3 regions of the Colwellia sp. M166 genome follow, and region 1 is predicted to be linked to each of the others. Evidence: riboswitches for the same ligand, from Rfam matches in the RefSeq annotation. Region 1 holds a riboswitch; each other region holds the start of a gene.
The links. Region 1 has a riboswitch for cobalamin ahead of FGD67_RS15210 (TonB-dependent receptor domain-containing protein). Riboswitches for the same ligand answer to the same signal wherever they lie in the genome.
Positions count from the first base shown of each region.

Region 2: it holds a riboswitch for cobalamin, as region 1 does, so the genes downstream of both, FGD67_RS04765 (ABC transporter ATP-binding protein) here and FGD67_RS15210 (TonB-dependent receptor domain-containing protein) in region 1, are expected to answer to the same signal.
Region 3: it holds a riboswitch for cobalamin, as region 1 does, so the genes downstream of both, bluB (5,6-dimethylbenzimidazole synthase) here and FGD67_RS15210 (TonB-dependent receptor domain-containing protein) in region 1, are expected to answer to the same signal.

Region 1 covers NZ_CP040755.1:3,375,861-3,378,138, forward strand. Annotated here, with positions in the region: gene FGD67_RS15205 (cobyric acid synthase) at 1-995, shown strand, start outside; cobalamin riboswitch at 1,064-1,208, shown strand; gene FGD67_RS15210 (TonB-dependent receptor domain-containing protein) at 1,262-2,278, shown strand, end outside.
Region 2 covers NZ_CP040755.1:1,043,342-1,045,619, reverse strand. Annotated here, with positions in the region: gene FGD67_RS04770 (FecCD family ABC transporter permease) at 1-164, opposite strand, end outside; gene FGD67_RS04765 (ABC transporter ATP-binding protein) at 161-991, opposite strand; cobalamin riboswitch at 1,184-1,330, opposite strand; gene FGD67_RS04760 (IS4 family transposase) at 1,534-2,278, shown strand, end outside.
Region 3 covers NZ_CP040755.1:4,532,482-4,534,759, forward strand. Annotated here, with positions in the region: gene FGD67_RS20420 (GGDEF domain-containing protein) at 1-506, shown strand, start outside; gene bluB (5,6-dimethylbenzimidazole synthase) at 555-1,319, opposite strand; cobalamin riboswitch at 1,360-1,635, opposite strand; gene FGD67_RS20430 (S8 family serine peptidase) at 1,822-2,278, opposite strand, start outside.

The DNA.
Region 1 (2,278 bases):
CTCACTTAGTTGGTACGCTGGCGTTACTTTCTGAGTCAGAGCAAGCAAGAGTGAAAGGTTTTATTATCAATCGTTTTCGCGGTGATATTAAATTACTTGAGTCGGGTTTAGATTGGCTTGAAGAGCGCACAGGCAAGCCCGTATTAGGTGTGTTGCCTTATTTACATGACTTAGCATTAGACGCAGAAGATGCGGTCGCGCTTGATAACAAAGTCATGCAAGCGAAGGTGAAAATTTTTGTGCCGCTGCTACCACATATGAGCAACCACACTGATTTTGACCCATTGCGCTTACAGCCCAATATTGATTTGCAATACATCCGAATAGGTCAGTCGTTACAAGGGGCTGATCTAATTATTATTCCAGGCAGTAAAAATGTCACTTCTGATTTAAGCTTTTTAAAGCAACAAGGTTGGCAGCAAGAAATAGAGCAACACCTACGCTATGGCGGTAAAGTTATGGGCATTTGTGGCGGTTATCAAATGTTGGGTAAGCAGATATTCGATCCTGAACATATTGAATCACATGTTGAGCAAATATCAGGCCTAGGCTTGTTAGATTTCACCACCACGCTAACGCAAAATAAAACACTAAGCCAAGTAACGGCGAGCATGACGTTAAAAGGTGAAACTTGTCAGTTAAAAGGCTATGAAATTCACTGTGGCGTCTCTACGGGCCCAGCGTTAAACCAGCCATTACTGCATATTGAAAGTGATGGTACCGGTAAAAAACAACAAACACCGGATGGTTGTATCTCTGATGACGGACAAATTATCGCTAGCTACTTACATGGCTTTTTTGATTGCCCTGAGCCGACACAAGCGGTACTCAATTGGTTAGGTATAAAAGACATGGCACAGCCGGTTGTTGATATTAATCAGCACAGAGAAATACAACTAGAGCGATTAGCTGATGTTTGTAATGAGCATTTAGCTATGGAAAAAATTCAGCAGATTATTGCTCAGGGTGTGAATACACCGAGTAGTCGCACTTAAGGGCTATTGAAACTGTTGGTCGAATACCTAGCTAACAAATATCAACATGCAAAGAATCTAAACTAGCGACAGTAATTAACCATGTTAGTTACTGTTTAATACAGTAAGTTTGAGGGAAGTAGATGAAATTTCTACACTGCCCCCGCAACGGTGAATCACGTTATTTTTGTATAGCGTAATCAGTCCGAGCACTTGAATTTACTTAATTACACCACGTATAAACGTGGTAAAACATATGATGCGGTGGGCATCATTAATGAGGTCATATGAACATTAAGCAAAATAACTTTTTCAAAAAATCATTATTATCATTAGCTGTTGCTGGTGCAATGTCGACATCTTTTATCGCTTCAGCAAATACTGAAAGTGCAGATGACTTAGAAACAATCACAGTAACTGCGTCACGTTCACCAATGAATATTGCTGACTCATTAGCAAGCCAAGTGGTAATTACACGTGCTGAGATTGATCGTATTCAGCCTAAATCAGTACTAGATATTCTATCAACTGTTGCAGGTCTTGATATTTCAACTTCTGGCGGTCGTGGTCAAGCATCGTCAGTATATATGCGCGGTGCTAACTCTGGTCATACCCTTGTTTTATTAAATGGTGTTCGTATTAGCTCTGCAAGCTTAGGCTCTACTAACGTACAAAATATTGCTCCTGAATTGGTTGAGCGTATTGAAATTGTTAAAGGACCTCGAGCAGCACTCTGGGGATCTGATGCCATCGGTGGTGTTATTCAAATATTTACTCGCAAACTAAATAGTGGAGAACACTTCGTTAGTGCAAATGTCGGTAGCGAAGGTTACAGCATGATTAACGGCGGTGTTGGTATAGAACATGGCGATGGCTTTACGAGCTTAAGTGTTGAGCACGAAGAAAGTGATGGTTTTGATGCTAAAGATGATAATGAAACCGATGATGATGGCTATAGCTTTGACTCTTTTGCTATTAATGGTCAACAACAAATCGACAAATCATTAAGTTTAAATTGGTTAGCACAATTAGACAAAGGTGATACTGAATACGATAGCTCATTTGGTGCTAATGAAAGTGAAGTGAATAACCATGTATGGCAATTAGGCGCCAACTATAATTGGCAAGCTGGCGGTGTAAATAGCATCACACAATTCAGTGTTAGTCAAAACCGTACTTCTAACATTGGTTACGGTAATGGAACAAGCAAAAGTGATGGTACAAAATATGATTCGCGTCGTAACCAATATTCATTATTAAATAGTAGTGAGCTTTCTTCACAATGGCAATTGAACCTAGGTGCT
Region 2 (2,278 bases), 2.3 Mb from region 1:
TGCATGGGGGATGCACATTCATTAACCACACACTGAAATATATCGAGGCTGGTAATGGTCGCTGGACCAAAAGTAATTGACATCACTATAGAAAACAAAGTTAAGATGATCAGGCCAGAAAAAACCCAAGCATTTTTACCTTTAATAGTACGAAAAATATTCACGAAAGCTTACCGATATTGTTACGGGATAAATTGGGTTTGTGGCTGAACGTTGCGTCAGGTGCAGGGTAAAAATAGACTCGCGGGATGCCACTATGTTGAGCGTCATCTCGATGGCAAGGTAAACCAAAAACACTTGTTAAGACATCAGGCGTTAGCACCTTATCAACGCTACTGTTACTGACTAAATCACCTTTATCTAAGAGTAGTAATCTATTGCAGTACTGTGCTGCAAGATTGAGATCATGTATGGTCATGATCACGGTAATATTTAAAGCCTTAATTAATTGTAATATTTGATGTTGATAGAATATGTCTAAATGATTAGTGGGTTCATCTAATACTAATATTTTGGCTTTCTGTACCAAAGCTTTAGCAATCAATACTCGTTGTTGTTCACCGCCAGATAAAGTATTGAAGAATTTATTTTTGCTCGTTGCTAAACCTACTTTGTCTAACGCTAGCAGAATTTCTTTTTTATCAACGTCGTTGTCACGAGCAAATAGCGCTTTATAGGGCAGTAAGCCCATTCTTACTACGTCATAAACTTTTAAATCAAATATAGGAGGTGATTTTTGTACCACTAAAGCAAAGGTTTGTGCTAATTCATGTGGTTTATATTGACGGATACTTTTATTTTTTAGCTTTATACACCCTTGCCAGTTTTTATACTGATTTAATAAACACTTAAGCAACGAAGTTTTACCTGCACCATTGGGTCCTATTATGCCAATAATATCGCCACGGTTAATATCAAAAGTAATGTTGTTCAGGATCACTTGTTTGTCAACTGTCCAAGATACTGCTTTAACACTGAGTAATTTTGACATCAAAAATAGCCTAATATTAACATCTGGTGAATATTGGATAATGTTCCTAAGTATGTTTTCATTGCTACCTAAACGTTAACGCAAAAGTTTGTCGGGGATAATGTTATTTATTCGGGTGCTGAAAATAGGATACGAAGGTCTTTTAGACAGTGTAACTCACGTGTATTCCCGCACGGTGTTAACATTATTAGTGTTATTACAAATTTTGATACTAGGTGTCCTGACTTATAACTTTGAATAATAAAGCTATTTACAGTTGCGGGTACAGTCACGGCCTTTAACCATGTTCCCTATAAATTAACCTAAAGTTGATCTATGATCATCAAATACTTGGTTAAAGATATCATACAATATGAAGCTGATTTTACGGTTAAGTATGCCGCTTTACAACGAAAATCGTCAAGCAACATGAAGGGCGGGTCAGGGCGGATAATAAAAAAGGAGCTAATGCTCAATGCCGATCAGTTAAGAAAATGACCTGTTGACCGATCCAAACGATCATGCAAAATCCGTAGTTAGGAAACTAACTACGGATTTTTTTTGTGAATATAGAACAAGCACTGCAAGCAACACTTGAAGAAAGCAACCGATACCATACCTTTGAAAAATTATCAGAAATTCTTGACCCTGAAATCATTGAACAAGGCTTTCAACAAGCAGGGATTGCTACCGTTCGTAAGCGAAGGTTACCGCTTGAGGCTGTTTTGTGGTCAGTCATTGGCATGGCATTATTTCGAAAAGAATCGGTTTGGAATATCGCCAATAAGCTAGATATCATGCTACCTGGCAAAAACCAACTCGTTGCTCCAAGTGCAATGGTACAAGCGAGACAAAGGTTAGGTGATGACGCCGTTAAACAGGTTTTCAATAAATCTGCTCAATCAATGTATAAGCAACAGTCATTCGAAACATGGAATGGTTTGAATCTATTAGCGGTTGACGGTGTTGTGTGGCGAACAGCCGACACGCCTGACAATCGTAAAGCATTCTCTTCTGGTAGCAACCAATATGGTGATACAGCCTTTCCTCAAATACGCATGGTCTGTCATATGGAATTGACCAGCCATCAACTACTCAGTAGCGAGTTTGATAACTATAAAACCAATGAGATGAAATTAGCTGAGCGTTTAATTGAACGTACACCAGATAATTCACTAACTATGTTTGATAAAGGATATTATTCTTTAGGCCTGTTAAATCGTTGGCACCAAACTGGGAGTATGAGGCACTGGCTGATACCAGCAAGGCCCGACTTACAGTATGAAATCATCTCTAGCGCGGGTAAAA
Region 3 (2,278 bases), 1.2 Mb from region 1:
CTAAACTGGAAGCCGCGCGTCATGAAGCTATTGTTGACTCTTTAACAGGGCTATATAATCGCCGAGGCTGTGATATGAAGCTACAAGAACTCGATATAGAGCAGGTTCATTCTTCATTAGCTATTGATATTGATCATTTTAAAAGTGTAAATGATCAGTTTGGTCATTTTATTGGTGATAAGGTGATTCAGCGTATTGCTAAAGTCATTAAAGCGACCATCTCAGATCAAGATATTGCTGTGCGCTTTGGTGGTGAAGAGTTTGTGGTTGTAATGGTTAATAAAACCATGACACAAGCACATGAAGTGGCTGAAAAAATTAGACTGGCAATATCGCAATTAAAGTTAATGCAAAGGGACTCTAAAGCCTACTTGCCTAAAATATCAGTATCGATTGGTATTGCTCAACGACAAGATGAGCTTAATTGGACCGCATTGTTTGAACAGGCTGATACCGCTTTATACCAAGCTAAAAACAACGGTAGAAATAGAAGCGTTTGTTTATAAACGCTTCTATTATTTGAGCTGAACTTAATTAGAGCCACACTTTATTTTTTAAGGGTGAAACGATTGTGGAAATGCTTGATTTGATTTTAATGCTTTAATTAATGCTTGTTCGCTTTCATTTCGAGCCTCTTGGCCCCAACCATTAAAATTAACCAACTCGTCAATAGGTCTTCTGGGTAACCAGTTTGCAGACTCTAGCTCTGGTTTTTTCTGAAAATGACTAACATAACCAAGGCACAAATAAGCGATTGGTACGACAGAATCAGGCAAAGCGAGTGTTGCTTTTAAGGTGTCATGATGCAGAATTGAAACCCAGCCAACGCCTAAACCTTCCGCACGAGCAGCAAGCCAAAAGTTTTGTACCGCACATACCGAGCTATATAAATCCATTTCTTTCATATGAGTTCTGCCAATAACTGTTTTGCCTGTTCGGTTTCGATCGCAAGTAATACAGATATTGATAGGTGACTCAATAATGCCTTCAAGCTTTAAGTTCTTATATTTTTCTTGCTTACTTGCTTCAAACATTGTTTGTGCTTCTTGATGAGCAAGGGTAAAACTTTGATGTATTTTAGTTTTTACTTCAGGACATTGTATAACAATGAAGTTCCAAGGCTGCATAAAACCAACAGATGGCGCATGGTGGGCAGCATATAGTATCCTGCTTAGTACATCATTTGGAATTTCCGTGGCTAGAAATTGCCCTCTAACATCTCTGCGGTTAAAAATTGATTTATATAAGCCATATTGCTCTTGTTCATTAAATTGATGCGTCGCTCTTGGCTGCGCGGTGTTGTTATTGAATAAATCCAAAATATTCCCCTTCTTGGACTTTAAAAGCGGTCGGCCTTCCACTTTGTTGGCATTATTGGGCAGGTCTTCTGACTAAGACATAAATTTAGATAAAATAAATTAAAGTTTGATACCTTCCCAGCATTTATTGCCAGTGGCTTTAATATCGGTTTTAAACCTAAGGGTATTGCGCAAGCGCATAAGATTGCTCTGCGATATTTTCAAACTAATACGTCATTACAGCGTTGGGCACGTACTGGATTTTCACCAATTTCCCTATTCTCCTGAACTTACCCACTAAAAGTAAGTAACAAGCACCTAATAATAAATTACCAGGACTATAACACTGCCGGTATAAATTGAAAAAATTATCTTTAATTTGGCGTATGTATTTATTGATAAAATCAGCAGAGGCGAGGCGAGTGATTGACCAAGTTGACGGATAAAAAAAAGGGAAGATAAATTAATATCTTCCCTAGTTACAATCTAGTTGGGAGTCTAGTTTGGGGTTATTTCTATATCTTTATGGGTTGTATGTTACGTCTAAGCTCACACCACTTGCCGCAACGTACCCATAGATACCTATATGCCAGGTGTCGGCTATTGGGTTAGTAAATGGGCATGCTTCTGTGTTACCACTTTTATAAGGGCGACAGTCATAAGTTGAAGTTGTTGGTTGTGCACCACGGCGAATGTACATATCTGCATCACCAGTGCCACCACTCATATTGAAATCAAGTGTTGCCATGCCTGCAGGTACATCAATGGTGTAATAAGTCCATGCGCGACGTGCAACTGTGATATCAGTTACTGAGGCACTACCACCTGTAGCATCACCGCCACCGCCCGTTGACCCTTCAGTGAAGCTACCTGTTAAGTTCACACCAGTGAAGGCAGAATATCCAATAACTTTCACATAATAAGTACCCGCTTGTGCTGTCTCTATCGGGCAAGACTCAGCATTTCCGCCTTTATATGGA